2 regions of the Paraburkholderia sp. GAS82 genome follow, and region 2 is predicted to be linked to the other one. Evidence: predicted binding sites of a transcription regulator. Region 2 holds the regulator's gene; the other holds the start of a gene.
What was found. The regulator FliA, encoded in region 2, starts transcription of late flagellar genes. The targets are predictions, from matches to a motif close to CTAAAGTTTNNNNNNNNNNNGCCGNTA.
Positions count from the first base shown of each region.

Region 1: the regulator FliA is predicted to act here: its motif matches at 13,913-13,939, upstream of motA (flagellar motor stator protein MotA).

Region 1 is NZ_JBNDLX010000013.1:150,288-165,433, reverse strand. It holds gene P3T17_RS32690 (response regulator) at 1-2,558, opposite strand, end outside; gene katE (catalase HPII) at 2,938-5,052, opposite strand; gene P3T17_RS32680 (hypothetical protein) at 5,329-5,715, shown strand; gene P3T17_RS32675 (hypothetical protein) at 5,742-5,942, shown strand; gene P3T17_RS32670 (hypothetical protein) at 5,970-6,239, opposite strand; gene P3T17_RS32665 (CsbD family protein) at 6,730-6,930, opposite strand; gene P3T17_RS32660 (hypothetical protein) at 7,848-8,330, shown strand; gene P3T17_RS32655 (MipA/OmpV family protein) at 8,440-9,243, opposite strand; gene P3T17_RS32650 (LysR family transcriptional regulator) at 9,619-10,509, opposite strand; gene P3T17_RS32645 (pirin family protein) at 10,694-11,419, shown strand; gene P3T17_RS32640 (hypothetical protein) at 11,637-11,816, shown strand; gene motB (flagellar motor protein MotB) at 11,864-12,841, opposite strand; gene motA (flagellar motor stator protein MotA) at 12,863-13,732, opposite strand; gene P3T17_RS32625 (alkane 1-monooxygenase) at 14,132-15,146, opposite strand, start outside.
Region 2 is NZ_JBNDLX010000016.1:127,441-142,586, forward strand. It holds gene P3T17_RS35665 (flagellar hook protein FlgE) at 1-95, opposite strand, end outside; gene P3T17_RS35670 (flagellar hook assembly protein FlgD) at 145-867, opposite strand; gene flgC (flagellar basal body rod protein FlgC) at 879-1,304, opposite strand; gene flgB (flagellar basal body rod protein FlgB) at 1,413-1,910, opposite strand; gene flgA (flagellar basal body P-ring formation chaperone FlgA) at 2,131-3,696, shown strand; gene flgM (flagellar biosynthesis anti-sigma factor FlgM) at 3,862-4,218, shown strand; gene P3T17_RS35695 (flagella synthesis protein FlgN) at 4,293-4,736, shown strand; gene P3T17_RS35700 (RNA polymerase sigma factor FliA) at 4,988-5,722, opposite strand; gene P3T17_RS35705 (MinD/ParA family ATP-binding protein) at 5,751-6,620, opposite strand; gene flhF (flagellar biosynthesis protein FlhF) at 6,613-8,544, opposite strand; gene flhA (flagellar biosynthesis protein FlhA) at 8,749-10,851, opposite strand; gene flhB (flagellar biosynthesis protein FlhB) at 10,848-12,056, opposite strand; gene P3T17_RS35725 (DUF3443 domain-containing protein) at 12,309-13,580, opposite strand; gene P3T17_RS35730 (DUF2844 domain-containing protein) at 13,604-14,122, opposite strand; gene cheZ (protein phosphatase CheZ) at 14,405-15,112, opposite strand; gene cheY (chemotaxis response regulator CheY) at 15,114-15,146, opposite strand, start outside.

The DNA of each region.
Region 1 (15,146 bases), on a different contig from region 2:
AGCACGGCAGCCGGCCGCATGTCGCGCACGAGGGCGACGCCGCTGGTGGCATCGGTGGCGTGCACGAAGTCGAAGTCGAGCTCGTGCGTCAGATCGCGCAGAATCTCGGCGAACGTCGGATCGTCCTCGATCGCGAGAATCACCCGGCCGCCGCGCGCCCGCTGATGCCGGTCGTCGTCGATCGGCGCGCGGCTGATTTCCTCGGCGCCATTCAGCGCCGCGCCGGCTTCGGCAAACGCGGCGGGTCGATGCGTGTTCGGGGCGATAGCGCCGTTCGCGCTTGAGGCGCTAACGGCGGTGGGCGAAGCAGGTGATGGGGACGACGAGCTGTGAGCCGTCTTTGGCACCGCGGTAGGGGCGACTTGCCGCGACGGCTCGTCGTGCTGTTGGTCGGTATTGGCGGACACCGCGCCGCTGGCATCCACCGGCAGCCACAGCGTAAACACACTGCCCTTGCCCAGTTCGCTCGTCACCGAAATGCGGCCGCCCAGCAGCCGCGAGAATTCGCGTGAAATCGACAGACCGAGGCCGCTGCCGCCGTAGTGCCGGCTGGTGGAACCGTCGGCCTGCTGGAAGGCTTCGAAAATCAGTTCGAGCTTGTCTGGGGCGATACCGATTCCGGAATCGCGCACATCGAAACGCAGCATGCCGCTCTCGGCCAGCGTCACGCTAAGCGAGACCTCGCCGCGTTCGGTGAACTTCACCGCATTCGACAGAAGGTTGCGCAACACCTGCACCGCGCGTTGGCTATCCGTGACGATCATCTCCGGTACGTCTTGCGCGCGCTCGAAGCTGAGCTTCAGATGCTTGGCGGAAGCCATCGGCGTGAAAGTCTCGCGCAGCGCCTGCAGGGTGGCGTCGAGCGAAACCGTTTCGAGTTCGATGCTGATCTGACCGGCTTCCACCTTCGACAGATCGAGAATGTCGTTGATCAGCACCAGCAGATCGCTATTGGACGCATGAATGGTCTCCGCATAGCGCACCTGCTCTTCGGTCAGATTGCCCGTGCGGTTCTGCTGCAGCAGCTTGGCAAGGATCAGCGAACTGTTCAGCGGCGTGCGCAGTTCGTGCGACATGTTGGCGAGAAACTCGGACTTGTAGCGGCTCGCCTGTTCCAGGCGTGCCGCGTTGGCCGAGAGCTCGTCTTGCGCGCGGATCAGATCGGCCTTTTGCCGCTCGAGCCGCTGCGCGTATTCCTCGAGCTGCACATTGGTCTGCTCGAGTTCGGCCTGCTGGTTTTCGAGCCGCGCCTGCGACTCCACCAGCGCCCGGCCGCGCTCCTCGAGCCCTTCGTTCGAGACGCGCAGCTCTTCCTGCTGAACCTGCAATTCTTCATTCAGTTGCTGCGTTTCGATCAGCACGTCCTGCAGACGCTCGCGGTACAGCGCCGCCTCGAGAAAATCGCCCATGCCGCCCGCGATCAGTTGCAGCAGTTCGTGATCGCGCTCGACCAGCGCCCGGACGAAACCGAGTTCGACCACGCCGTTGACGACGCCGTCGTTCTCGATAGGTAGCACGATCAGGTTTTTCGGCGGACTCATGCCGAGGCCGGAGACAACCTTCACATAATCGTCAGGGACGTCCTGCAGAAAAATGGTGCGGCGCTCGAGCGCAGCCTGGCCAATCAGGCTTTCGCCGCTTTGAAAATGCTGGGTGGCTTGTTCATTTTCGGGCGTATAGCCATAAGAAGCGGCGCGGCGCAGCGCGCCGGTATCCTTTTCGCGCACATAGAGCGCAGCCACCGCCGCCCCGAGATACTGGCCGAGAAACTCGAGCATCGCGCGGCCGACGAGCGATGGCGTGACCTGCCCCACCACCTTCTCCGCCAGCAGCCGCTGACCCGAGCGCAACCAGACCTGCTGCTGCAATACCTCGGTCTGCAGGTCCTGCTCCTTGAGGACGCCGTCGTAGGTGGCGGAGAGAGCCAGCAATTCACGCCGCCCCATCCAGGCCAGCAGGCCGCTGACCAACAGACTGAAGAACAGGAAGGCGGTGACCAGCGTGGTCGTGACACTGCGCGCCGCTGCAGCGCGCTCCTGCCGCAAGCGCAGCTCGACGTTAAGAAATTCGGCGAACTCGTTGCGCGTTTCGTCGAACTCCATCTTGCCTCGGCCGCTCACAAGCTCCGGCTGGAAGTTCACGTTCTTGCGCCGCAGATCGATCACCTGTTGCGCGTAACGATCCCATTGAGCCTGCACGGCCTCGATCTGCTTGAGGCGATCGACCTGCGGAGGATTGTCGGAGACCATTTCCTCCAACGATTTGATCTCCGTATGGAAGCGCGCCTGACCCACCTCGTACGGCGCGAGAAAGTTCTCGTCGCCGGTAATCAGAAAGCCGCGCATCGCAGATTCGCGATCGACCGCGAGACGCAGCATCTCATTGGCGTCGCCGATTACCCGCTCCGAGTGTTCGGCCCAGTTCATGGTATTGACGAGGTATGCGATCAGCGCGACGAACAGCGCCGCGGTCAGAAGACCGACGCCTAGTGGCAGCGCGATGTTACGACGGATGATGCGGCGAAATCGATCTTGATCGACAGCAGTGAAGGCGGGCATTTTTTCTATGTTTCGTCTGGTCAGCTTGCTCGGCTCGGCAATTTCGACTGATGTACCGCCACCACAAGATACGTTGCGGCTGTCATGCTGCAAAAACGGTAGCCGGACGCAACGCAAGGCCTTGGGAAGCGCACGCGGTTTGCCTTCTCACCGCGCGGCGGCCTCGTATCATACAGCGACAGTACGGTTTCGATCCATGCGGCCTGCCCGTGCGCGGCAAGCCGCGTGTTGGCGGTTCGGTCGGACAGGCGTGAGCAGCAAGCAGCGTGCCCAACCACGGCATGCGTCGCTCGCTGTTGCCATCAGCGGAGGCAAGGATGGTGCTTGCGCTAGCGCCTCTGCCTCTGCCTCCGCTCCCGCTTGCGCTGGCCTCGCCGCCTCAGGCCGGCACCGACTCCGCCATCGCCGCGCGCGACCAGACCCGATGCTGTTCTGTCGCAGCAACGAATGCCTTCAGCACCTGCGCGAGCTGTTTGTCGTCGCCGGTCGCCACGCCGTCGGCATTCTCCGGCAAGTGCGCCGCCGACAACACGTCACGCCCCGCGCCCAGCGCCGCAATCGCCTTGAGATGCTTGAATGCTTCGAGTACGAAATGCCGTGCGTCGCCCGATTGCGCGAGCGCTTTCGCACCCGCCTCGCCGCCTGCGACGACGATCGCGTCGAACATGATCGACGGCATGCCGGCAATCGTCGCATCGGGTTGCAGGTCACCGATAGCGGCGAGAGTCGGCGCTATCAATAGCGGCGTGGCGCCTTCGTCGCGCAGGGCCTGCTGGAGTTTGCCCAGCGACGCGACGTCCGAGCCCGGCGCTGCCAGCAAGGCAATCTTGCGCGTCTTGATGCCCGGTTTTACACGGTTGAGCAGGCTCAATGCCGGTGAGGTCTCCGGTTCCGACGCAACCGGCGCCTTGCCCTTTTTCGGCGCAGGCAGGCCCAGGCCAGTCGCCACCTTGGCTGCCAGGTCCGCGTCGAAGTTGGCGAGGATCTGGTTCACCACGCGCTCGCGAATCTCCGGCTTCGTGACCTTGCCGAGTTCGAACTGGTAGGCGGCCGCAATGTGTTCTTTCTCGACCTCCGACATGCTGCGGTAGAACAGCGCGGCCTGCGAGAAGTGATCGGCAAACGACTCGCTGCGCACGCGAATCTTCGCGCCGTCAATGCGCTCGTGATAGCTTTCGAAGCCACCGTCCGCCGCGGCAGGATCGGTTTCCTTCGGCCAGCCGCCGTTCAGCGAGTTCGGCTCGTACGAAGCCTGACCGACATTGATCGCCTGACGGTGCATCGCGTCACGCTGGTTGTTCTGGAACGGGCATACAGGACGGTTGATCGGAATCTCGTGGAAATTCGGTCCGCCCAGTCGGCTGATCTGCGTATCCGTGTACGAAAAGAGTCGCCCTTGCAGCAGCGGATCGTTGCTGAAGTCGATGCCCGGCACGACATGGCCCGGATGGAATGCCACCTGTTCAGTCTCGGCGAAGAAGTTGTCGGGGTTGCGGTTCAGCGTCATCTTGCCGATGATTTTCACGGGCACCCGCTCTTCGGGAATCAGCTTGGTCGGATCGAGCAGATCGAAGCCGAAGCTGTTTTCATCTTTCTCCTCGACGATCTGCACGCCGAGTTCGAACTCCGGGAAATTGCCTTGTTCGATGGCTTCCCACAGATCGCGCCGGTGAAAATCAGGGTCCTTGCCGGCGAGTTTTTGCGCCTCGTCCCACAGCAGCGAGTACGAGCCGAGCACCGGACGCCAGTGAAACTTGATAAAGCGCGATTTACCCGCCGCATTGACGAAGCGGAACGTGTGAATGCCGAAGCCTTCCATGGTGCGCAGGCTGCGCGGAATCGCGCGGTCCGACATGGTCCACAACACCATGTGGGCGGACTCGGGCACTAGCGACACGAAGTCCCAGAAGGTATCGTGCGCCGATCCGCCGGTCGGCATTTCGTTTGGCGCTTCCGGTTTGACCGCGTGGACAAAGTCCGGAAACTTGATGGCGTCCTGGATGAAGAACACCGGCATGTTGTTGCCCACCAGGTCGTAATTGCCTTCCTGTGTGTAGAACTTGACGGCGAAGCCGCGCACGTCACGCACGGTATCGGCAGAGCCGCGCGGTCCCTGCACGGTCGAAAAACGCACATATACCGGCGTCTGCACCGATGGGTCCTGCAGGAACGCAGCCTTGGTGTACTCGCTCATCGACTCGTACACCTGAAACACACCGTGCGCGGCCGAACCGCGCGCATGCACGATCCGTTCGGGAATCCGCTCGTGATCGAAGTGCGTGATCTTTTCACGCATGATGAAATCTTCGAGCAGCGACGGACCGCGCGGACCGGCGCGCAAGGTGTTCTGGTTGTCGGCGATCTTCACGCCCTGATTGGTTCTGAGCGCCTCGCCATCGGGGCGCAGGCGAAACTGTTCGAGATCCTGTGTCTTGGGATCGGAGCCCGTGGTCGTGCGGCCGGCGGGCTGCCGGTTGTTCGATTTACCTGCCATGGGGAAACTCCTTGCGTACGGCGCGACCGAGCGAAACGTCGGCTTGGCGCGGACCTTCGGTTCAGCAAGCGATGTTCCCAACGGCACGTGCGGAGCGGCGCTTTTGTCGATTCGGGAAACGCCTGGATCGACCCCGATTGCACAAATTACTGTATGAATGTACAGTGTCTTCTCTTACCTTTCCGGGCCGTCGGCATCGGTAGCGCGTGATGCCGGCGTCTGATAATCGGGCAGCGTCCGGTCTGCCACAACGTGCGGCAAATAGATGGAGAAGACATGCTGCGATCTCTGAGCGCGGGAGTTGTGCTGCTTGTAGTCGCCACAACTGTGGCGGCAGCTGCGCCATCAACTGCCGCAGCAGGCGCGCATTATGTGGAAGTCTGGAATCCGCCGGAAGCGCGCATCGCTTCGCCGGTGGCAGCGGCCAGATCCAGGGTAAAGCCGGGTAAAACCGCGCTGCTGGCGCGGAGCATGGGCAAAGCTGCTGCGCCACACCGCATTGCGGAGCGACTGTCCAAGGCTTCGACTACAAGGCGTGTGGGTATCGACGCCGCAAAGAAGACCACCAGTCCGCGCTTTATCGACATTCCGCGCATCTTGACACCCGAAGGCAACGTGCTACAGGTGAGCACCGGTCGCATGGCTGTTTCCGTGGTGCGATGACGCTGGCTATCCACGCGCGGCAAAAGATGGAACCTGAAACCTACAAGGGCTATGCGATCTGGGGCCATGCCATCGTCCAGGACGGCGGGTACGCGTCCAGCGGCACGATCACGCACGGCACAAAGCTGATCGAAGGATCAGGGATTCTGGGCAATTTCGAAACGGACGAAGAAGCACGCCTCGCGGGACTCGACTGGGCTCGAGCGTGGGTCGACAGTCACGGATAGCGAACGCGAGGGCCGCGACTGTGTAACCTAGGGTTGGATGAGCGCAAAACTGTCGCGCCCTGAGTACCCCATAAAGTTGTCGATCAGCAGCAACAGGTCTGCCTCATCAGGCCTCGTGCCCCACCGGCTATGTCCGGAAATCGACGCAATCGCAAACCATGAATGCGGCGGAAACCATTCGGCATGCACAGTGCGCTCGCCGATGATGCGCAGACGCCCGGTATCGCAAAGATACTCGGCGCGAACCGTTTCTCCTGACACCACCTTGCTGGCAGTAATCGGCGCAGGCTCAAACATGGCGTCCTCCCGTTTGTGGATCCCTGTTGTTCAAATCGTGTGCATAGCTTTTTGGGTTCCCCCTAGCGGTTCAATTCCGCGTGGTGCTGGTCCGGGCCTAACCAGGCCCGCAACGGCAACGCGCGCGTCAGCCGTCGGGGGTTATAAGGCAAGTTTTGTGCCGATTCGATCAACTGACCGTCTGGCGGTCTTTTGCCCAAACGTCAGTTTTTTGGCCTGCATGCTTGTGTGGCGAGCCGCCCGTCTTGTGTGCCAAAGCGAGCAAATCGGCACTGCTTCGGTGCGCACCGCAGCGGTACTTTAAAGGGAGCCATTATTAGTACGGTATCCGAATCAATTGTCGGACGATGCGGGGCTGCGATAGCGTCGAACAGACGTTTGATCGGACACTGATACAAGCGACAGAGGGCGGCCACGTCAAGACGCGACCGCCCTCAGCGGTGAAATACGGTTACGCCCCGTTCAACCCTGCACGGGGCTTACACCGCGATCAGTGGGTGCGCTTTGCGGGGTGCTTCGCCGCATCCTTGGCTTCTTCGCGCGCATCGCCCATGTCCTTACGGGCCTGACCCATGCCCTGCTGGACATCGCCCTTCATTTCGCGGCCGACGTTCCCAGTGGCCTTCCCCGCCACCTCGTTGACCTTGCCCTTGGCCTTTTCAGCAACGCCCTTCACCTGGTCCTTGTTCATGACGTCCTCCAAAAGTGCGACTTGTGTCGCGACGTTCATCACGCCGCAAGCAGTGTTCCTGCTATCGGGGAATTTTCAGCTTGCCTTCCTGGCGTGTAGCGCTCCACTTCAACCCTGGTGCGATTCCCCCGCCGCGCCGGAATTGCAGGCTTTTTGACTCGACCAGACGCCCCGGTTGCCCGCAATTCAATGAAATGCGCCGCCAATTCCCCTCGTTTCGCCGGATCACATTTACTGCATCGCCTTTACACTGTTTTCCATGGGCACGACGAATCACTAAGCCCATACGCGGTCTTCCCCCCGCGTTGTTTTGACCGTACCTGTAGAGCAGCACGTAGAGTAGTTCGTAGAGTAGACCGGCAGGTTGCAGTAGAAACGGCAGTTGCTTGTACGCAGTACGTAGTCGTAGCACGCTCCAGCATCAGGCAGTACGCTCCAGCATCACGTTGTCCGTAGTAACGCGGTCGCAGTCCGCAGCACGCAGTTGCAATACCGGTAGCAGAGCAGCACCGCAGTAGCGCATCGACGAAGCGCTCTCGCATCAGATGCAATGAAAGCAACAGGGGTTTGCAGCAAAAGAAGGTAAAGGACCGAAGGACCACGTCTCAAGCAGTTTGAAGTGCAACAGCGTTGTTTTGATGGGAACCACGTCGGCAAGCATCCACGCGCCTGTGCGACTCTTCCATCCTGTCCGGCCCTGTCCCCCGTGGGACAGGGCTTTTTTTTCGGCCTCGGCCGCGTCACACCTTGACACAACTGCCCCGGTCAAGCGTCTCAAAATTTAAGGCTATCTTAATTGTTGCTTGCGATGATGCTGACACGACGCACCTACAAGGATGCGAATTGTCCCGCCGGTACGCCGTCTGCAAGAAGCTTCTCTGGCGAACCGAGCGTTACAGAACGAGGTTAAAACCGTCATGCCGAACAAATCGCAAAGCCGCAAACGCAATCAGCCTGCCATGTCGCCGCTGCTGCGCGCCCTCACGTTTAGCCGGGCCGCGCACGAGCCGGTCACGCAGGCGATGCTCCTGCAGTGTTATACCGCCCTCGATGCGTTCAAACGCGGTCACGGCTCACGGGATCTGTTTATGACTCTCGGCCGGCATTTTCTGGTGTCCGAAGAGCTTTGCCGTCTGGGACTCGAGCCGCAAGGTCTCGAGTACATTGAGAGCGCACACGGCGCGATGGTGCAGCTCGACGCCGCAGAGCATCAGCAAGGCTGTTGGGCATTGGGCGAGGACGAGTATCTGCGCGTGTGCGCGGCGCTGTCGATTCTCGATGCGCAACTGTCCGCCGCTTCGCTCGAAACGATTGCACGCGCCGAAGCCCGCATGGTGGAAGGTCTGATGAGAGCGGGCCGGAAAGAAGCAGTCGCCGAAGCGCCGACCACCGTCTGCTAGGACCGCGGCCGGAGGTGGGTCGCGCCGGGTGCTTTGTAGCAACCGGTTCGCGAGCGACTGCAGGCCGCGCGAGGGCTCAAGCCGGAGCCCGCGCGCGCAGCAAGCTCGCTCAGAACTGGTAATTGATCGACAGATCCAGCACCCCGTTCGACGAGCGCTGCGTGACAGGACTATGCGCCGCGCTGCCGACCAGTTGCTCCAGCGCAAAGTCGCACGCCGCAAACCAGTGCTTCTGGAAGAACCAGATCGCACTGACGCCGAAACCCGCCGACTTCAGACCCGCACTCGCGTGATAGTACGAGTACTGGGATTCGGCGGCCTGCTGCTGGTCGATGCCGAACCAGGCGTTCATGTATTTGGAATCGGCGAAGGTCAGACTCGGCCCTGCAAACCAGAAAAACGTCTTCGAACTGCCAGGCAGCGGCATATAAGCGCCGACGTCGCCGATCCAGCCATTCGAACCGCCGAAGCTGCGCCGGATATCGGCGCGCAGCACCATTGGAAAACTCTTCGATATGACGTAGTCGCCGGCCAGTTTCAGTTCCGGGGCGGGGTTGATGTTGCCAAGGCCGTGCAGATGCTCGTCGTCGTCCTGACCGCGCCGTCCCAGGTCATAGGCAACCGCAAGGCTGATCCGCCAGTTCTGGCCTTGTGCCACATTGGCGCCGAAGCCTTCGCCGGTCGAAGCAAAATACAGATCGCTATAGCGAATGTCGATGCTCGGGCCGCCCTCGAAGTGATATCGATCGGCGCCGTCATAGCGCGGCTGGAAGGCGCCGGCGATACCGACCGCCGCTTGCCACGTGGGAATTTCCGGTTCCATCAATTTTTCCAGCGGCACCCCCGCCGAATATTGCCATTCCTGCAAAGGTGCCGGCGTTTGAGCTTTGGCTGGCGTCGCGATCACGCTCATGCCGGCGACAGTGGCAGCAACCAGCCATGGCGTTGCGGCCGCTTTTTTGTTGGAACGGCTCCGGGCCGCCCGCGTTATATGTCCGTTCGACACCCATCCTCCGATCGCGCTGGTCGCGAATGAATTGACTGGCCGCTTTCCAGATCCCGCGGGGCTGTATCGATTGCCACGCAGCCATGCCTGGGCATGTAATTCTTTCAGCGGCTGGTACATATGAGTTGGCGGATGGCGGCATTCGATGTCGCCGCTGGCCGAACTTGCCGGCTGCGACGACTTCTGGCCCCATCCTGCCAATATCTGCAAGGCTCGACGAGTGCAATATCCGGGCCTGATCGAAACGTCGAGCGGTCGGGCCCGTCGATTTGCGTCACTCCCTCAGTGAGTCAAAGTCTTCGCTAGTTGCTCGCGCAGAAATGCGGTGAATGACTGGATCGTAATCGAGCTTTGCCGATGCTGCGGATAGACTGCAAAAAGCGCGGTTGCACGCGGCAGAAACGGTTCCAGTACGGGGACGAGCTGACCGGCCTTAAGCGCGGCGGAGACGATGAAATCCGGCAGGCGCGCAATGCCGAGCCCCGCAAGCGCCGCATCGCGGATCAATTCGCCGTTGTTGGCACGCAGCGGTCCGTGCACCTCTACGGCCTTGTGTGCGCCGTCCAGCACGAACTCCCAGCTCGCTGGGCCGCCGTGTCCATACAGAAGACAGGCATGCCGCTCAAGCTCGGCCGGCGCGGCAGGCGTACCGCGCCGGCGCAGGTACTGCGGGCTGCAGCAGACCACCATCCGGACTTCCGCGAGCTTTTGCGCGATCAGCGTTGAATCGGCCAGCGTGCCGATGCGGATTGCCATGTCGAACCCCTCGCCCACCACGTCGACGGTGCGATCGCTCAACTCCATGTCGAAGCGCACGTCTGAATGTTTCTTCAGGAACATCGCCACCAGCGGCGACAGATGGACCATGCCGAACGACATCGGCGCGCTCACCCGCAGCAGCCCATGAGGTGACGCCCGCCGCAGCGACATGGCCTGCTCGGCCTCTTGCACCTCACCGAGAATGCGTTTGGCCCGCTCGTAGAACTCCTGGCCGAGTTCGGTGACGGCAAGCTTGCGCGTGTTGCGGATCAGGAGCCGCACGCCGAGTGCCTCTTCGAGCGCCATGACGCGGCGACTGACGAACTGCTTCGACAGCGACAGCCGGTTGGCTGCGGTAGTGAAGTTGTGCGCGTCAACCGTGGCGACGAAAATCCGCATGTCATCGAGTTGCATGGGCTCGCTCCTGGGTGTTGATCATGGTCGCCCGTCTGTGGTGTCGCCTGCCGCCCCATTGTCAACCGTGGAGAGACAGTGTTTCTGATTACGTCACGATTATAAGCACATTGATTGACGTAAACTGCTCTAAATGGATCACGGACGACAACCCTCTCCGGATCGCACATCAAGGAGAAAGAACATGCTCGACATCAGACACGCCAATCAACGCGGCCGCGCGGAGCACGGCTGGCTTAGTTCGCGTCATACGTTTTCCTTTGCCAACTATCACGACCCGAAGCAGAACGGCTTTTCGGATCTGCTGGTGATCAACGACGACCGCGTCGCGCCGTCGAAAGGCTTCGGCACGCATCCGCACCGCGACATGGAAATCTTCTCGTACGTGCTGGAAGGTGCGCTGGAACATAAGGACACGATGGGCACCGGCTCGGTGATCGTTCCCGGCGACATCCAGTTGATGAGCGCGGGCACGGGCGTCGCCCATAGCGAGTACAACCACTCGCGGAGCGACTCTGTGCACTTCCTGCAGATCTGGATTGCACCGGCGCTCAAGGGCACGCCGTCGCGTTATCAGCAGAGCCGTTTCGGCGACGCGGAAAAGCGCGGTGCGCTGCGCCTCGTGATCTCGCCCGATGGTGCGAAGGAGTCGCTGGTGGTGCAGCAGGACACGCGCGTTTATGCCGGACTGTTCGACGGCGACGAGAGCGCCCGGCTGGAACTGGCGGCTGACCGGTATGCGTATGTCCACGTGGCGCGCGGCAGCGTCGACGTGAACGGTCAGACGCTCGGTGAAGGCGACGGTGCACGGGTCCGCAATGAACAGGTTCTGACGTTCTCACAGGGTCACGACGCCGAAGTACTGGTGTTCGATCTGCGTAACATCGAGATGTCGGAACTCTGGTCCTGAGCGCCGCGCGGCGAACGCACGAATTGCATCCGTTATTACCTGCTGTTCCCGTCATGGCGGCATATTTGACTGAACTACGATGGCTCTGTGGCTTCCATGAAGCTACGTCCAGTACGTGGGCCTGATCGTGTCAATATGCCGCCGCCTGACGGGAAGAGTTGATCGATACGGGGATGCAGTCTGCACGCCGCTTGATAAAGGATCGGCCGTGGATATCATGAAAATTGCCAGAGCAGCGGGTTTGCAGATTCTGCTCGATGCTCGGATTGGCCGTGAAACCTATCACAGCGTGAGTGGATCGCTGCTTTCGTTGCAGCGCTTCGCAGAGGCGGTTTGCGCCGCTCAGGCGGATGAGTTTGCGCAGCAGCAGGAAGCCTCGGCAGCACACGAAGCATAAACAGCCAGGGTGGCGATCTCGCATCGCCGCCCTGGGGTTTAGACGCATTACGGCGCGCTGATCTTGCCGGTTTGTTCCTTTGTCAGCGCTGCGGGCAACACCCCGCTCGCGGCCGCTGCTTCGTCGACCGTGGTGCGGCCACCGTCGCGGAAAAACGCCTGCACCGCAGCGTTGTTCAACACGAGAATGCTGATGCGGCGGTTGGTCGGTTCGTCGGCGACGTTTCTGTCCAACGGCAACACGTCAGCCAGTCCGCGCACCTGCAACAGTTTGTCCTCCCTCAAGCCCCCTGCCACCAGCGCGCGCCTTGCGGCGTTGGCGCGGTCGCTGGAAAGCTCCCAGTTCGAATAGCCGGCGGTGCCGCCCGAGTAAGGCACGGCATCTGTATGGCCGGCAATCGACACGCGATTGTCCACGTCGTTGAGCGACGCGCCGATCTGCTGCAGGATCGTCAGCGCGTAATCCTCCAGTTTCGAACTACCCGAGGCGAACATCGGCCGCTTCAGCGAATCGACGATCTCGATGCGCAAACCTTCGTCGGTGATCGACAGGCGAATCTGCTCCTTGTAGGCGCGCAACGATGGCGTCTGTTCGATCAACGCACCGATTTTCGCCTTGAGCTGCGCAAGCCGCTGCGCATCCATCTGCATGGCGGGCGGGCTGACCGTAGGCGGGGCGGGCTGGACCTGACTCTTGTGCGCCACGCCCGGCCGGCTGTCCGAGGCGTCGCGTCCGCCGCCTTGCACCACGCTCGGCCGCGCCGCACCGGTGCCTTCCTTGCCGCCCAGCAAGGTGGAAAGCGGCGTGTTGAAGTAATCCTCGATGCCCTCTTTGTCGTACTGCGAGGTCGAGCCCAGCAGCCACATCAGCAGAAAAAACGCCATCATGGCCGTCACGAAGTCGGCATAGGCGATCTTCCATGCACCACCATGATGGGCCTCGTGTGCCGCACCCTTGCGCAGACGCCGCACCACGATGGGCGCCGACGCTTCCCCCGCGCTACCGCCCGACCGGTTCTCAGCCATGACTCGTCTCCCTCATCCTGGTCAGGCCGCCTTCGGCATTTTGGTGGCGCGCACCGCGTCTTCGAGCTCCTTGAAGCTCGGCCGGTCCGCGGTAAACAGCACCTTGCGGCCGAACTCCACCGCAACGGGCGGCGCGTAGCCGCTCATCGAGGCGAGCAGCACGGCCTTGACGCACTGAAACGGTTTGGCGGCGGCGCGACCCTTCGCGTTGAGCAGGTCGGCGAGCGGCCCGATGAATCCGTACGCGAGCAGAATGCCAAGGAAAGTGCCCACCAGCGCACCGGCGATCATCTCGCCAAGCACCGCGGGTGCGGCTCCCACCGAGCCCATCGTATGCACCACGCCCATCACCGCGGCGACAATCCCGAACGCCGGCAGCCCATCGGCCATCTTCTGGATCGCATTGGCCGCGACGGAGGCCTCCGCGTGATGCGTCTCCAGTTCCTCGTCCATCAGGTCCTGCATTTCGAGCGCGTTCACGTTGCCGCTCGACATCATGCGCAGATAGTCGACGATAAAGTCGAGCAGATGATGGTCCTGCAGAACATGCGAATACTTCTGGAACAGCGCACTTTGTTCGGGCGCCTCGACATCCGCCTCGAGGGACATCATGCCTTCCTTGCGTGCCTTCTGGAGCAGTTCAAACAGCAGCGCGATCAGTTCGAGATATTTCTCTTTCGTATAACCGCCGCCCTTGAAGCAGGTAGGCAAACTCTTGAGCGTCTTTCTCAGCGTCGTGACCGGATTGCTGACGACAAACGCCCCTATCGCCGCACCGAAAATACACAGGAGTTCGAATGGTTGAACCAGGGCAGGAAGATGTCCTCCTACGCCGATAAAACTACCGATCACCGACCCCAACACCAATACCCATCCAATCGCAACAAACATGGCCTCTCCGTTTCAAACGCGGATTTAAACTGCTGCACTTCCACGCCGGACCAGTTCGTTCAGCGTAGCGGTGCCCCTCTCGATAATCCGCACCGGAGCAGGCGCGCGTGGCTGCGCCTCTCCGGAGAGATTCTATGTTCTTGATTGGTGCAAGCCTGATTGACCTGCGCCGAGTGCATGTAACGGCGCATTTCCGGTTTGCTTGAACCCAGGATTTCTCCGCGCAGAAGAAATGTTCCACCCGGTTAATAGCTCTGTTTTCGGCAGCGCAGCGAATTTCTTAAGCGATAAATTTATCGATCGCGTCCAGGCCTTGTGCGGCTTTGGTTTCTTTTTTAAATCGGTAAATATGGCCTTTATGGCGCAAACGTTTGGTGTTCGCGAATGGCGAATCAAACATCAACTCGTAACCGCTCCGGAAAATTCTGCCAGCACGCGTTCGCGTATTGCGGGTTTGATATTGGAGTGCTCCATATTGCCGCGATAATGCGCGACCACACGCGGATTCATCACGCGGAACCAGAGCGGCGGCACATAAGCCACCATGATCATCGTCGCGTAACCGGAAGGTAATTGCGGTGCGCCTTCGAAGTGACGCAGTGCCTGAAACGAGCGCGTCGGATTGGCGTGATGATCCGCATGGCGTTGCAATTGGTAAAGAAACAGGTTGGTGACGACGCGATTGCTGTTCCATGAATGCTCAGGGCGGCAGCGTTCGTATTTGCCGTTCGGCAACTGCTTGCGGCCTAATCCATAGTGCTCGAGATAATTGACCACTTCGAGCAGCGAGGCGCCGTATATCGCCTGGATCAGCAGGAACGGAATCACGACCTTGCCGAATAGAACAATCATCGCGCCCCATAGCACTGCGGTCATCGCCCATGCATGCAATACCTCGTTGCGCCAGCTCCACGACGAATGACCGCTGCGCGTGAGCCGCTCTTTTTCGAGCCGCCACGCTGATGCGATGCTGCCGAACACCGTGCGCGGCAGGAACGCCCAAAAGGACTCGCCATAGCGTGCGCTGGCGGGATCGGGCGGCGTCGCTACCCGCACGTGATGGCCGCGGTTGTGTTCGACGAAGAAGTGTCCATAGGCGACCGGCGCCAGCGTGACCTTCGCCAGCCAGCGCTCGAAGTGGTCGGTCTTGTGACCGAGTTCGTGAGCAGTATTGATCGATGCGCCGGTCGCCGAACCGAGCGAGAGCGCAAACCCCAGGTAGTCGTACCAGGCGAGCACATGGGTTCCGACGATCCACACCGCGCCGAAGAACGAGAGGTATTCGATGAAGGTCGCGAGGTAGACGATGCGCCGGTAATAGCGCTCGCGCTCGAGCACGGGCACCACTTCCTCAGGCGGATTGCTGGGGTCGTCGCCGATCGCGTAGTCGAGCATCGGGATAATGCCGAACACA
Region 2 (15,146 bases):
AAGCCGATCGTATCCGAGTTGGCAATGTTGTTGCCGATCACGTCGAGATCGCTCGATGCAGCCCCGAGGCCGCTCAAACCCTGCTGATAACCCATGACGTATTCTCCGTTCCGGGAAATGTCTAAATTTGGTTGAACTGATTGCTTAGAGGACTGCCGCGACCGAAGTCAGGGCGACCGTATTGCCATTCGACAGCACGAGACTCGGTGCGCCGCCGGTACCCTGTACGACGCTTTCCACGGTACCCGGGGTCAGGGTCGTGCCCACGCCTGCAGCACCGTTGATCGTGCCGGTGGCGGTGATCGTGTAGGTGCCCGTCGGCAGTGCGGCACCCGTCGAATCGACCGGGGTCCACGTCACCGGCACAGTACCGGCCGGTTGCGCGCCCAGATCGAGCGTGTTGACGATCTGGCCTGCCGAGTTCACGACGTTGACCTTCATGTCCGACGCCGCCGAGGCCAGCTGCACGCCGAATTCGGTCGCCTTGCCGGAGGTCACCGAAATGGAATTGCCTGGGGCCAGCACGCTGGAACCGATCAGCAGTGCAGCCTGCGAGGTCTGGCCTGCGTTGAGCTGCGTCGCCAGCGAGCTGAGCGACGTGTTCAACTGGCTGATGCCCGTCACCGTGTCGATCTGCGCGAGCTGCGAGGTCATCTGCGAGCTGTCCATCGGATTGGTCGGATCCTGGTTCTGCATCTGCGTAATCAGCAGCTGCAGGAAGGTGCTTTGCAGATTCGCACCCGAGGTCGCCGAGCTGCTCGAGCTGCTGCTCGACGCACTGCTCGCCGAGCCCGTGCCGTTCATGGTATCGAGCAGCGTCTGCGAGACCTGGGTCCCGCTGCCGCCGATGGTGGTTGAAGTAGTCAAGGAGGCGCTCCTCAGGTTCCGATCGTGAGTGTTTTCAGCATCAACTGCTTCGCTGTGTTCAAGGTTTCGACGTTCGCCTGGTAAGCGCGCGACGCCGAGATCATGTTGACCATTTCTTCCACCGGATCGACGTTCGGCATCGTGACGTAGCCGTTCGCGTCGGCCGCGGGGTTGCCCGGGTCGTAGGTCTGCTTCATCGGCGTCGGATCGTCGACCACGCCGGTCACCTGCACACCGCCCACCTGCTGGCCGGATGCGGTGCGCGCGCCGCCGATCGGATTGACCGCGAACACGACCTGCTTGGCCTTGTACGGCTGGCCGTCAGGACCCGTCGTGCTGTCGGCGTTCGCCAGGTTCGACGCCGTCACGTTGAGCCGCTGCGATTCGGCCGACATGGCCGAACCGGCGACATTGAAAATATTCATCAGGGATGGCATAGCTTCTCCGACCTCTCCTGCCGGCAGGTTCCGGCTTGATTGTTTCCCGTGGGCGTGGTTTTTAGCGGTTACATCCAGCATGTGCGCCGGTCGTCGCACCGGACTCCATCAGGAGCCCGACGTGATCACCGACAGCATCGATTTGATCTGATTCGAAACTTCCGTCATGGCCGACTCGAAGTGCAGGGAGTTATCGGCGAACTGCACGCGTTCCGCGTCGAGGTCCACCGTGTTGCCGTCGAGCGAGGGTTGCGTCGGAATGCGGTACTGCAATTGGCCGTAGTCGTCGCTCGGACCGCCGGTCGCAATCAGGCTGGCCTTGCCGGCCATGTGGCCCGGTTCGGTCGAGGCCATCGTCATGCCGCTCGTCACGCCGGCAGGTTGCGCCATCGCCAGCGTCGAGTTGTTCGATGCGCCGGTGCCGGTGCTGCTGCCGTCCGTCTTTCTCAGAGCGCCCGCGAGCGTCGACGAGAAATCGACGTCACGCGCCTTGTAGTTCGGCGTGTCGGCGTTCGCAATGTTCGACGACAGCAGTTCCTGCCGGTAGGAGCGGACATCGAGCGCCTGACGGCCAAAGGCGAATTCGGCATCGAGTTTATCTAGCATGAAAAATCTCCGGATAACGTTCCCGCGTCTGGCGCTCGATCAGGGAGCACAACATCTGCGGCGACCCAAAAGGGCTTTTTGCATGAGATGCATCTTAGGCGGGGCAGGCAAGCGGCAATCTTCTGAATAACCGGGGAAGGTCGCCTCTATTCAACGTTTGCGCCGGGAGCCGCGTCACTAGAATGCAACTCGTACCCTTGCCTCACGCTGGAGATGCACGATGGCCCGATCCACTCCCGATGTGCTGCCGCCGCGGCGCCGCATCGTTGCACGACACACTGCCGCCTGGCTGGTGTGTGCCGTGGCGGGTGCGTGGTGTGCGTCTGCGGCGCTGGCCCAGGAGGCCAGCGGCCCGATCGTGATTCCCGGTCCGGGCGAACAGAACCCGGCCGATCTCGCGCGCATGACCGCGCTGGCGACGTCCAGCAATGCCAGCCCGCGGACGATCAATCCGCAGCTCGCGGCGACGCTCGCACCGCCTGCGCAGTCTTCGACGCCGCAAGCGACCGATCGCTTTACCAGGCTGTCGAACGCGAGCGGTGCCATTGTGATTCCGGGTACCGATGAGGCATCCGCGTCCGGCGCGCCAAATGTTCCGGCGAACACGACGGTCATCCAGCAAGCCAGCCCGGCGAATACGGCCAGCCTTACCCGCGTCAATATGAATCCCGCGCTCGCCGCGAGCCAGGTCGTGCCGGTGGTCGTCACGTCGATGCCGGCGCGTGCGACGTACGGCGCCGCACTGCGGCCCGTAAATGCCGCCCCGGCTGCCGCACCTGTCGGCGTGCCGGCCGTCGCACCCGCCGTGACCGCTGCGAGCAGCGTCGAAATCGACAGCCTCGCTTCGCGCGGCGAGCCGCCCGAACTGGGCGCGAGCGCGGCAGGCCGCAATCCGGCGCCTCACGTTGCTGCCGCGCCGGCTCAAACGACACTCCCCGTAAAGAATCAGGCGCAGGCGCTGGCGGAAGCCGCGCAGCGCGCGCAGGCAATTCAGGCGCTGCAACAGGCTCAGGCGGCTCAGGCCGTTCAGGCGCTGCAGCGAGCGCAGACTCCGCAACCGGCGCCCAAGCCGGTGCTGGCCGCCTCCAGGGTTCAGCCGGTCCAGACTGCTGCCGCAATTCAGGCATCGCAGCCGGCTCAGGCTAGCCCGCCCGTGCCCGAAGGTCAGGAAGACGGCCAGCTGATCCACACCGCCGCGCTGGACTTCCTCAAACAGCAGGCCAATGGCCTGCCGGGCCAGGTGGAACTGAGCGTTGCCCAGGCTTTCCCGCGCGGGCTTGCCGCCTGCGACACGCTGCAGGCGTTCATGCCGCCCGGCGCGCGCCTGTGGGGCCGCACGACGGTGGCGGTGCGCTGCACGAGTGGCCACCCGTGGACGGTCTGGCTGCAGGCGAAAGTCTCGATCCATGCGACTTACTACGTCGCCGCGCGCGCAATGATGCCCGGCGAGGTGATTTCCGACGCCGATCTGGTTCCTCGCGACGGCGACCTGACCATGCTGCCGGCGTCGATCGTCACCGTGCCGTCACAGGCAGTCGGTTCGGTCACGTTGATGCGCGTGAGTATGGGCTTTCCGCTGCGTCAGGACATGCTGAAGAGTGCCGCCCAGGTGACGGCCGGACAGAGTGTGCGGGTGGTGGCGCAGGGCGACGGGTTCTCGATTTCGTCGGAAGGCAGCGCGCTCAGCAATGCGACGCCAGGGCAACCGGTCAGGGTGAAAACCTCAACCGGGCAGATCCTGATGGGCATCGTGAAGGACAGTTCGACGGTCCAGATCCAGATGTAGATACCCGGGATCTGAACCTGAAAATGGCGCCCGTGACAGTGGCGTTCAAAGGGTTTTGGGGGAAGAAGGCGGCCGGTGGGGCCGTTACAAACGGATACATCGATTGAGCTAAAGTTTGGTTTCTTGAATGCCGTTAAAGGAATCAAATAGTTCAGGAAGCCAATCGTGAAAATCGATTCCACCACCAATAGCATGCCGGACAGTCTGACGGGCAGCGCGGCAACGCGTACCCAGCAGGACAGCTCGGCCCCGGCGGCTTCGACCGCCCAAAGCGCGGCAGCCGCCGCGCAAGCCGCCACCGGCTCGGGTGGCGACGCGAATGTGAGCCTGTCGGGCCTGTCGTCCAGCCTGCGCAGCCTGGCGGCATCGGGTTCGGCAGACATCGACACCGCTCACGTCGAATCGATCAAGCAGGCCATCAAGAACGGCACGCTGACGATCGATCCGGGCAAGATTGCTGACGGCGTGCTCGACACGACGCGCAGTTTGTTGCAAACGAGAGCCCCGGCGACCGGCAATTGAGGTTGGACGCCGCGAGGCGTCACCTTGAAACCCGGCCCGCACGCTTTGTGCGGGCGCCGTGAGAGCGACTTGTGATGAAAGACGCGCTGCTTGCCACTGTGATCGATGAGTACTCGACCATCGAAGAATTCGCTTCTGTTCTGGCTATCGAGCAGAAAGCGCTAACCCAGGTGGAACCGGCCGAGATGTTGCGGCCGGTTGTCGAAAAGAAAACCGAACTGGTCGGCAAGCTGGCCTCGCTCGAGAAGATCCGCGACGCGCAGCTCGCCGAAATGGGTCTGCCGGCCGGCTGGAACGGCATCGAGCTAGCCGCCGGACGCGACCCGAAGCTCGCCGAACAGTGGTCGTTGCTGCAGCAATCGGTAGAGCGCGCACGCCGCTCCAACAAGACCAACGGTGTGCTGATCCGCACCCGCATGGAATACAACCAGCGCGCCCTCGAGGTGCTGCAGGTGCGTCCGAAAAAGCCCTCGCTGTATGGGCCGGATGGACGAGTGCCAGGGTTCGGCGGCCTGTAATTCCGGACGCTCCCCCGCTCATCGAACTCCAATCCAGTCTGTCCTGAATGCTCGCTGAGTCGGTCTGACCGTTTTCAGACCGACTCAGCGCAGCCTGCCGTTTGGCGCCTGTCCGCCGCCTGCGCTTGCCGCACTTTTCCTGCTTTCCTCTCAGCACAAAAAAAGCGCCGTCCCTTTACATCGGGACGGCGCTCATTGCGCTTGAATCATGAGCGGCGGGTAACGGCGGTGAACCGCCGGCCGCCGTGGTGTTACTCCGCTTCAGCCTTGGCCCAGGCCATCTCGCGCAGGCGCGTGCGCAGCCGTGCAACCGCCTGGCTATGCAGCTGGCAAACCCGCGATTCGCTAACTTCCATCACCGCACCGATCTCGCGCAGATTCATGCCGCGTTCGTAGTAGAGCGACATCAACAGCTTTTCGCGTTCCGGCAGACGCTCGATCGCTTCGACCAGCGCCGAGCGCAGGCTTTCGTCGAGCAGTGCCGAGAGCGGGTCCGAGTGGTCGACGCAGTAGCGGTCGAGGAACGGCTCATCGTCGGCGGAGCGATCGAAGTCTTCGTAGTAGATCAGCTGGCTGCCATGCAGGTCCTGCAGCATCGCCTGATACTCGTCGAGCGGCATCTTGAGGTGACCGGCAATCTCCGTCTCGCTCGCCGAACGGCCGAGTGTCTGTTCGACCTGATGCACGGCCGTCTCCACCTCGCGCGAGGTGCGGCGCAGGCTGCGCGGCAGCCAGTCGTTGCTGCGCAACTCGTCGAGCATCGCGCCGCGGATCCGCTGGCTCGCATACGTTTCGAACTGCGCGCCCTGGTCTTCCTTGTAGCGACTCGCAGCATCGAGCAGGCCGATCATGCCGGCCTGAATCAGATCGTCGAGATCGACACTCGCCGGCATCTTCGCCACCAGCTGCAAGCCGAGCCGCCGCACCAGCGGTGCGTATTTGGTCAGAACCTCGGCTTGGGAAATCTTTCCCTGAGCGTTGTACATCGTGCTCCCCTTGTCCGCGCCCCGCCCTTCAGGCGTGCTGCACAGACGGTTGGTCGGCGTGTTGCGCCGCTGTTACTGCCGCCGGCGCCACCCATTGGTGACGTGACGACATCGCTGGCCGCATTGGCCAGTACTGCAATTCGGCGGCGAGGTGCCGATAATCCCGCGCAGCAGGGGTCGACGGAAACGCGTCGACCACGCAGCGCGACAGTTCGAGCGCCCGGGCCATGCGCGGGTCGGCGGCGATACAGCCCGCGCCTTCCAGCGACACAGTCAGATAACGCCCCGCCACCCCCGCGAGGTTTTCAAAAGCGGTGTGCGCGTCGGTGACGCTATGCACATGGTTCACCAGCACCCTGAACTGCCCGATGCCGTGCGCGTAATGCAGCCGCTTCATGCAGGCATACGCATCGGTAATCGCCTGCGCAGCGACGCGCGTGACGATCAACAGGTCGTGCGCCTGCATCGCCAGCGCAGAGAGCTGACCGAGCCGGTCGAGTTGCGCATCGATCAGCACGATGTCCGCGGGACCGTCCAGCACCACACTCAATTGCGCCGCCGTGTAGCCTTCGCGATTGCTGCGCGAGGCGCTCAGCACTGAAAAGCCCAGTGCATGACGCGCCACGGCGGCATCGAGCGATATCTCGCCGCGTACCACGGCGGCGAAGTTGGCCGCCCCCTGTACGCCGCCGAGCATGGCGCCCACCGAGTAATCGCCAAGGCACTCGTCGATCACGAGTACATCCTTGCCCTGCTCCACGAGTGCCGCCGCCAGATTGACGACGGTCGTGGTACATCCGACGCTGGTCGAACCGCCCGTTACCGCCAGCACTCTTGAACCGCTGCGGGCCAGCAGGCGCCGCAGTCCTTCTGCCTGATCCGAGACGACCTTATCCAAAGCGGACCTCGTGCAGTTCGGCCGTCGAGCGTGCTGAGAGCGCCGAAAGCAAGGCCGGAATATCGTCGTCCTGTGGCACGAACGGCGAACTGTCGCGCGGAATGCAGAAAGCGCTTTTGATCAGGAATTTCTTGGTTGCGACGTACAGGTTCTCGGGCACCTTCTGCCCGGTCGAGACGTAATGCACCGGCAACTTGTAGCGGATCACCGTGTCGAGTACGCCGCCCAGGTTGGTCGCCTCGTCGAGCTTGGTGAGGATGCAGCCGGCGAGCGGTTGTTGATCCGGCCCGCGCTGGTAGGCCTGCACGACTTCGTTAAGCGTGTCGCCATGGCACGTTGCGTTCAGCAGCAGCAGGCGCTGCACCGGTTGTCCGGCGCGGCACAGCATGGCGATCTGGTCGGAGACTAGGCGGTCGCGCTGGCTCATGCCGATCGTGTCGATCAGCACGATGTGCTTGTTGCGCAGCTCGGCGAGCGCCAGTTGCAGATCGGCGCCGTCCTTCACTGCGTGAACCGAAACGCCGAGGATCTTGCCGAAAATGCGCAGTTGCTCGTGACCGCCGATCCGGTAGCTGTCGGTCGTCAGGAGTGCCACCTTGCTGGCGCCGAAGCGCATCACGCAACGCGCGGCAAGCTTGGCCGTGGTCGTGGTCTTGCCGACACCCGTCGGGCCCATCAGGGCGAACACGCCGCCGCGCTCCATCAGCGCGTCTTCGTTTTCCATGATCGGCAGGTTCGACTCGAGCACGTTGCGCACCCAGTCCATCCCGCCTTCCATGTTGTCGATCTCGGGCGGCAGGTTGTCGACCATCATCTGCACCAGTTGCGCGGAGAAACCGGCGGCGAACAGGTGCTTGGTGAGCGAGGCGCGCGTCGGGCTGCGACGCTGGCGGTCGGCCCACAGGAGACCGGCGAAGTGTTCCTCCATCATGCCGCGCATCGAGGAGAGCTCGCTCATCACCGTTTCGTTGACGACCTGCTCCATGCGAGCCTTGATCGCTTCGGTGACGCTGGCGGTGGTGCTGGCTGCGGCACGTGCGTCGTCCGCCGGAGTGGCCGGGCTCGGCTTCCTGCTAGCGCGGCGCGCGGCGAGTTGTGCAGCTTCGCGGGCCCAGTCGGGCGTGTCGGCGAGGTTCGACGGCTGACGCGTGCCGACCTGGATGTCGACCGGTGCGCCGAGGCCCTTGGCCATCGCGGCGGCCGGTGTCATCGACGACGGCCGTGCGCTGTAGGCGCCTTGCTGCTTGCCGGCGATATTGCGGGCGTGGTCGATCAGCCAGGGATTCGTTTCCGCCATCGTGCGCGGGGTGGCCGGCGAGAACGGCATAAACTGCGGCGCCGGGACGCCGGCGGCTTTCAGCACGTCGGCGCGGATGTCGTCGCCCGAGCGCGGCATCTGCGGCATCTGCGCCTGCGGTGCGGCTTGCATCGACGGTGTGCTTTGCGCCGCGTGAGCGGCTTGAGCCTGCGGCGCGAGCGGTGCGGCCTGGGCCGACGAAGCGTACGGCGAGGCCTTGGCCGGCTCTTCCGTTACGGCTGCCTGTGCGGGTGCAGCGGCCTGTGCCGGCGCGTTGCTGGCCGACATGCTCTCCGTGCCGGCTTCCGGGCTTGCGCCGAACACCGACGAAAACACGTCCGGCATGCCGCTCGCGTACGGATTGGACTGCATCATCGGCGTGCTGCGCGGTGCCGGTGCTGCCGGGCTCATCGCAGGGGCCGCGCTGTTTGCGCTGCTGCCGTTATTCGCGCCGTTACGCGCCTTCGGAGCGATTGCCGCGAGCTCGCTATCGGCGAGCGCCACGATCTCGACGGTGCCGTCTTCGATCGTGCGGTTCGACAGCACGACCGCGTCGGGGCCCAACGCCTCACGAACGAGGCGTAGCGCGTCACGACTGGTAGCACCGACAAATTTACGAATGTTCAAGCTGGACCCCCGATGAGGTTGACGGACCGGCGACATACCGCTTTCCATTGAGATCGATTATTGCGAAAGATGTCGAGAGACCATCGCTTGATAAAGACAGGGAAAAGCAGGCAATTCGCGTGATGGGTAGTACGCCGGGGCCGCGCTGCAAGGGTCCCCAAATGAAAACCGGCGCCTGAAGCGCCGGTCTGAAGCGTGAGCGGGTTAGCCTTTCCCGCCTATCAGATTCACCACCTTGACGTTGCGGGTGTCGGGCACCTCCGCATACGACAGCACCTTCAGCTGCGGCAGGTTGCGGCGCAGGAAGCGCGCCAGCATCGGCCGCAACGCGTGCTGCACCAGCAGCACCGGCGCGAGCCCGAGGTTCTGCTGGCGCGTCATGGCCTGTTGCGTCTCGGTCATCAGCGTGTGCGCGAGACCCGGTTCGAGACCAGGGTTTGCCCCAGTCGAAAGCGCCTGCGAGAGCACCCGTTCGAGGTTCGAATCGAGGCCCATCACCTGCATGTCGCCGGTGCCGGGGAACCACTGTTGCGTGATCGCGCGGCCCAGCGCCAGACGCACGGCTGCCGTCAGCTCGTGCGCGTCGGTGACCTTGGGCGTGTGCTCGGACAGCGCTTCGAGGATCGTGCGCATGTCGCGGATCGGCACACCTTCTTCCAGCAGGTTCTGCAGCACCTTCTGCAGCGTGGTGAGCGAAAGCGCCTTCGGAATCAGATCGTCGACCAGCGACGGCGTGTCCTTCTGCATGCGCTCGATCAGCGCCTGGATTTCGCGGCGGCCGAGCAGCTCGGAGGCGTGCGTGACCACCAGGTGATTCAGGTGCGTCGCGACCACGGTGCTCGAATCCACCACGGTATAGCCGTACACCTGGGCCTGCTCGCGCAGATTGGTGTCGATCCAGATGGCCGGCAGGCCGAACGCCGGATCCTGAGTCGGCGTGCCCGGCAGCGCCGCGCTCACCTGCCCCGGATTGATGGCCAGCCACTGGCCCGGATAGGCCTCGCCGACGCCGACCTCGACGCCCTTCAGCGCAATCCGGTAACCATTGGGGCGCAGTTCCAGGTTGTCGCGGATGTGGATCACCGGCGGCAGGAAGCCGATTTCCTGCGCGAACTTCTTGCGGATGCTCTTGATCCGCTTGAGCAGTTCGCCATCCGAATTCTTGTCGACGAGCGGAATCAACCGGTAGCCGACTTCGAGACCGAGCGTGTCGATCATCGTCACGTCGTCCCAGCTTGCTTCGGTGTTTTCGGTCGGCGTGAGCGCTGCCGGCGCCACGGTGGCGAGGGCCGCGGTGCTCTTCGCTTCCGTCGCGCGCTTCTTCATCATCCGGCCAAGCTGGATCAAACCACCGCCCAGCAGCAGGAAGGCGAAGTGCGGCATGCCCGGGATCAAGCCCATCAGCACCAGAATGCAGCCCGTGATGATCAGCACGCGCGGGTTCGTGAACAACTGCCCGGTCAGCTGCGTGCCGATGTCCTCGTTCGTGGCCACGCGCGACACGATCACGCCGGCGGCGGTCGAGATCACCAGCGACGGGATCTGCGCGACGAGGCCGTCACCGATGGTCAGCAGCGTGTAGTTCTTGGCGGCGGCGGCGAAGTCCATGTTGTGCTGGACCACGCCGACGATCAGCCCGCCGATGATGTTGATCACCATGATCAGCAGGCCGGCAATCGCATCGCCGCGCACGAACTTGCTGGCGCCGTCCATCGAGCCGTAAAACTCGGCTTCCTGTGCGACTTCGAGGCGGCGGCGGCGCGCCGCGTCTTCGTTGATGATGCCGGCGTTCAGGTCGGCGTCGATCGCCATCTGCTTGCCGGGCATCGCATCGAGTGTGAAGCGCGCGGACACTTCGGCGATCCGGCCCGCACCCTTGGTGATCACCATGAAGTTGATCACCATCAGGATGATGAACACCACGATCCCGACCGCGAAGTTGCCGCCGACGAGGAACTGGCCGAACGACTCGATCACCTGTCCAGCGGCAGCCGGGCCGGTGTGGCCTTCGAGCAGCACGACCCGGGTGGAGGCCACGTTCAGCGAGAGGCGCAGCAGCGTCGAGAACAGCAGCACGCTCGGGAATGCGGCGAAGTCGAGCGGCTTCATCGTGTACATGCTCACCAGCAACACCATCACGGACAGCGCGATGTTGAAGGTGAACAGCAGATCCAGCAGGAACGGCGGCAACGGCAGGATCATCATGCCGAGGATCATGCAGATCAGCACCGGGCCTGCGAGTGCCCGCAGGTTGGTGTTGCTCAGCGAGTCCGGCCGTCGGGACAGGAAACCGGCGCGTGCGTTCATGCGGAGGCTCCAGATGCCTTGTCGTCTTCGTTAAGCGCTTCGGCGGCTTCCCGATCCGCCTCTTCGTCGGATACCGGACCCTGGTCCAGATCGGCGGGAACTTCGAGTTCGGTCGGGGCAACCGGCACCACGCCGCCTTCGGTCTTGAAGCGGCGCAATTGATAGACCCATGCGAGCACTTCCGCGACCGCGCCATACAACTGGCCCGGAATTTCGCGGTCGAGGTCGACGTTGTGATACAGCGCCCGCGCCAGTGGCGGGGCTTCGAGCAGCGGCACGTTGTTCTCCACAGCAAGCTGGCGAATCCGCGCGGCGACGAGGTTCACCCCTTTGGCGACGACGCGCGGCGCGCGCATCTCGCCGTCGCTGTACTGCAGCGCGACCGCGAAGTGCGTCGGGTTGGTTACCACCACGTCAGCCGTCGGTATCTTGGACATCATCCGGCGCCGCGCGGCTGCGCGCTGCTGCGCCCGGATGCGGGCCTTGAGTTGCGGATCGCCTTCGTTTTCGCGGTGTTCGCGCTTCACTTCTTCCTTCGTCATCCGGAGTTTCTTGTGGTAATTCCAGATCTGATACGGGACATCGAGCGCTGCCACGAGGAACATGCCGGCGACCGTCATGCCGCAGCACACGGCGATCAGGTGAGCCGCATTGGCGAGCGCCACGGTGAGCGGCTGGGTCGCGAGCGCGAGGATCTCCTCGCGGCGGTTCCAGACCGAGACGCCCCCGACCCCGCCCACGACGATGGTCTTGGCGAGCGACATGCCGAGCTGGATCGGCCCGTTGATGGAAAAGATCCGGCCAAGGCCGGCCATCGGATCGAGCCGGCTGAATTTGGGTTGGAGCGCCCCTGAGGAGACGTGCCAGCCGCCCAGCGCGAGCGGCGAGAGCAGCGCGGCGCCGCCGGTCAGGGCGAGGATCGGCACCAGTGCACGGAGCGCCTGCATGCCGTCGACACTTGCGCCGATCAGCATGCGCCGGGTTTCGAAGACGCTGTCGTGGTTGAACATGAGCGCGCCGCGCAGCATCGATCCGAGATGATCGCCGATGCTCCCCGACAATGCCCAGACGCCATAGAAACCGGCCGACAGCAAGGCAAACGAGACCAGTTCCCGCGAACGAACGATCTGCCCTTCCTCCCGTGCCTTCTCCAGGCGCCGGGGGGTGGCGTCTTCTGTTTTTTCGAGGTCGCTTTCCCCTGCCACGCAGCTCTCCAGACGGTCGAGGCACCATGCCCAATTCCAGTGAGAGCGATTATTCCTGCAGAACTCAAGCCATGATCGGCGGATAAGGACGGGGAAACGGGGGTATTTCGGGAGATGGAGCGGCGCGGGGGGCCGCTACGGGCGGGAGGGGGAGGGGCCGGGCGAGGAGCCGGGGGGCGCTGCCGCCGCGGGCCGCCCGTTCCGGGGCCGGGAGGCGTGGAACGGGCGGAACGGGGCGCCGTGGACCCTGGATCAGTAGCCGACGTAAGGTGCCTGGCCGCCGCTCGCGGTCTGGTCGATGCCGAAGTACATATAACGGCCGTAGAAGAACGGCAGGCCGATGTCGAAGCTGCCCGAGGTGCCGATCTGGCCAGCGAGATCGTTGAAGGCGTAGTTGTTGCCGTTGCTGAACAACGTCGACGCGCTCAGGATCCCGACGTTAGCCGCAGCGGAGACGCCGTTCAGGCCAACCACGGTGACCGTACGCGTCTGCGCCGTCGAAGGGCAATAGAAGCCGCTGAAATTGCTGCCGCACAGCGCCAGGGTGCTGTCGGTGAAGAAGTAAGCGTTCGAGCCGGAATCGAAGAAGGCCGACAACGTGCTGCCGTTGAACGTGCTGTTGTTAAGGTCACCGAAGGCATCGGTCGTGAAGGTCTTCGCCGCCGCGAGCGCGTTGTTCGACTGCGTGCCGATGCCGAACACCAGCGTACCGGTGGCTGATCCGGCTCCGTTGTTCGAAACAGGCGCCATCTCGACAATCACGCCGTTGTTGTCGGTGGCGAAGTGTGCGACCGGGTTCGCCACCTGGTCGCCCGTCGGCACCTGAGCGGTCGTGCAGCTCGAGCCCGAAGTCGGACACGAGTAATAGTTGCTGAACTGCGCAAACGTCGTCGAACTCGCGCAAGTCGCGCCGCAGTCGTACGGTGCATTGCCAATGCCGAGAATGCCATTGGCGCCAAGCGCCGCAGGGGTGTTCTCCTCAGAGCCGATCGCACAGCCCGACGGCACAGCGTTACTCAAGTCACCCAATACCTGGACCGGAATGCTCGTAGCGGTCTCGCCCGCAATCTGTACGGTTGCCGTGCGCACCGAGCCCCAGGAAAAGCCATCCGCGAAATTCGTGCATTCAGCCAGCGTGCCGGACGCACCGCTGGGGATAGCAGCGTCAGGCAGCGCAACGCTCAACACGCCGCTGGCGATCCGCAGCCCATACGAACCGGTATCCACCTGCACATTTGGAATGGTCTGGCAGGTACTCGTCCCGGGCACGCAAACCGTGACGCTCACCGTCGGAATGTTGATGACGTTCGCCACGCCCGTGCTCACCGTGATCGCGGCGGTGTTCGCCGCAGTCGCCGCAACCGGCTGTGCGGTCGGGCTGGCCGGCAACGAGCCGTTATTCGCACTCGACGAACTGGAACTGTTGTTGCTGCCACCGCCTCCGCCACACGCGGCAACCAGCGACACCAACGCGACCGTCACCGCGACCTGCGCCCACCCTCTGAGCTTTGCTGCAAATTGCATGTCTCGTCTCCCGTCCGTCACTGTCAGTGGATGTCGGAACCGCTGACGCCGGCAGGCAGCGCCTGCGGCAGCCATGCATCACCCGAGAATGCGCCCATATGGCCACCGGAATGGACCACCAGGCCGCTCTGCTCGACCGCGACCGGACCGTGGCCGCCGCGCACCGCGCGCACGGCCTCGACACCGGCCAGGTATTGCGGGAAATAAGTACCGAGCAGATTGTTCAGATCAGGCATTTGCGGCCCGTTCCAGCCGAGGCCGAAGACGGTGCCGTCCGCGGCGAGATACTCGCGCACGACTGTGCCGCTGCCGTAGGTCGTCTGACGTACGGTGTATGAAGAACTGCTGCTGGCTGCGGAGGCGGCGCCGGATGCGGCGTGTAGAACGGCGACAGGGGAAACGGTCTGGGAACTGACGGACGCGCCGGCGGGCGGCGTCATCGGACTCCCGCCCAGCGCCGCGTGAGCGGACTGAACGGCGGGCACCACGCAGGACAATCCGAGCGCTGTCATGACGACGGCGCGGCGTACACGACTCAGCATAGCCACACTCCTCCCGGTCAACTGCGATACGGCCCGTGCATCGCACGTGCGCTCGCATTTATCCAAGATCATACGGTACCGGGCCACTGCTCCGCAGGAAGGTTTCCTCCAGGGTGCCTGGCCGGGGTATCCGCTATGCGCGATGGCTAGCCGGCAAGAAACCTGCGCCCGGAGTGCGGGACGGTACACGGCGGCGCCGAACGCTGTGGAGCGGGGCGCGTGCCATGTTCGACCGCCGGGAGCCGGCGCGGTTCAGATGTGGAAAGCTGTTCGAAAGCCGTGTCAGAAGCCAAGGCTCGCCAGCAGATCGTCGACTTCGCCTTGATCCTGCATCACGTCGGCCTTGCCTTCCGGGTTGATCTGCGGCCCGTTCAGCAGGTTCTCCGGGCTGCCGGTCGACGAGGGTTCGGCCGCCAGCGCCGCTGCCGTTGCCGCGAACTGCTCGCGCCGTTCGAGCGCGATGTTCTCGATCAGCACGCCGAGCAGTTGCTGCTCGATCAGATACACGACCTCGGTGATCTTCTTGATGACCTGGCCGGTCAGATCCTGGAAGTCCTGCGCCAGCATGATCTCGAGCAGCTGCTGGTTGGTGGCCGTCGTCACCTCGGGCACGCCACGCAGAAAGGTCCGCGTGTCGTTCATCAACGCGCGCACTTCCTCGCGTTCGATCGGCGCCGCATACCATTGCTCCCAACGCGCGTCGAGCACCGCTGCGTCCTGCTGCAACTGCTCCTGCAACGGCTTGGCGACCTCGATCGAGCTCAGCACCTTTTCGGCTGCCTGCTCGGTCATGTTGGCAATGTACTTCAGACGGTCGCGCGCGTCGGGCACCGCTTCGGCGGCGCGCTCGACGTGCTTGTCGATGCCGAGCTCGCGCATCGAGTCGCGCAGTGTGCGCGTCAGTTGCCCGATGCGGGCAAGGATGCGATCGCTTGCAAGGTCGCCGCCGTCTTGCGCTTCGACGGCTGCCGCGTTGGTCGGCTGGTTCACGTCAGCTCCCGGCTTTCGCCATCTTCTCGAGAAT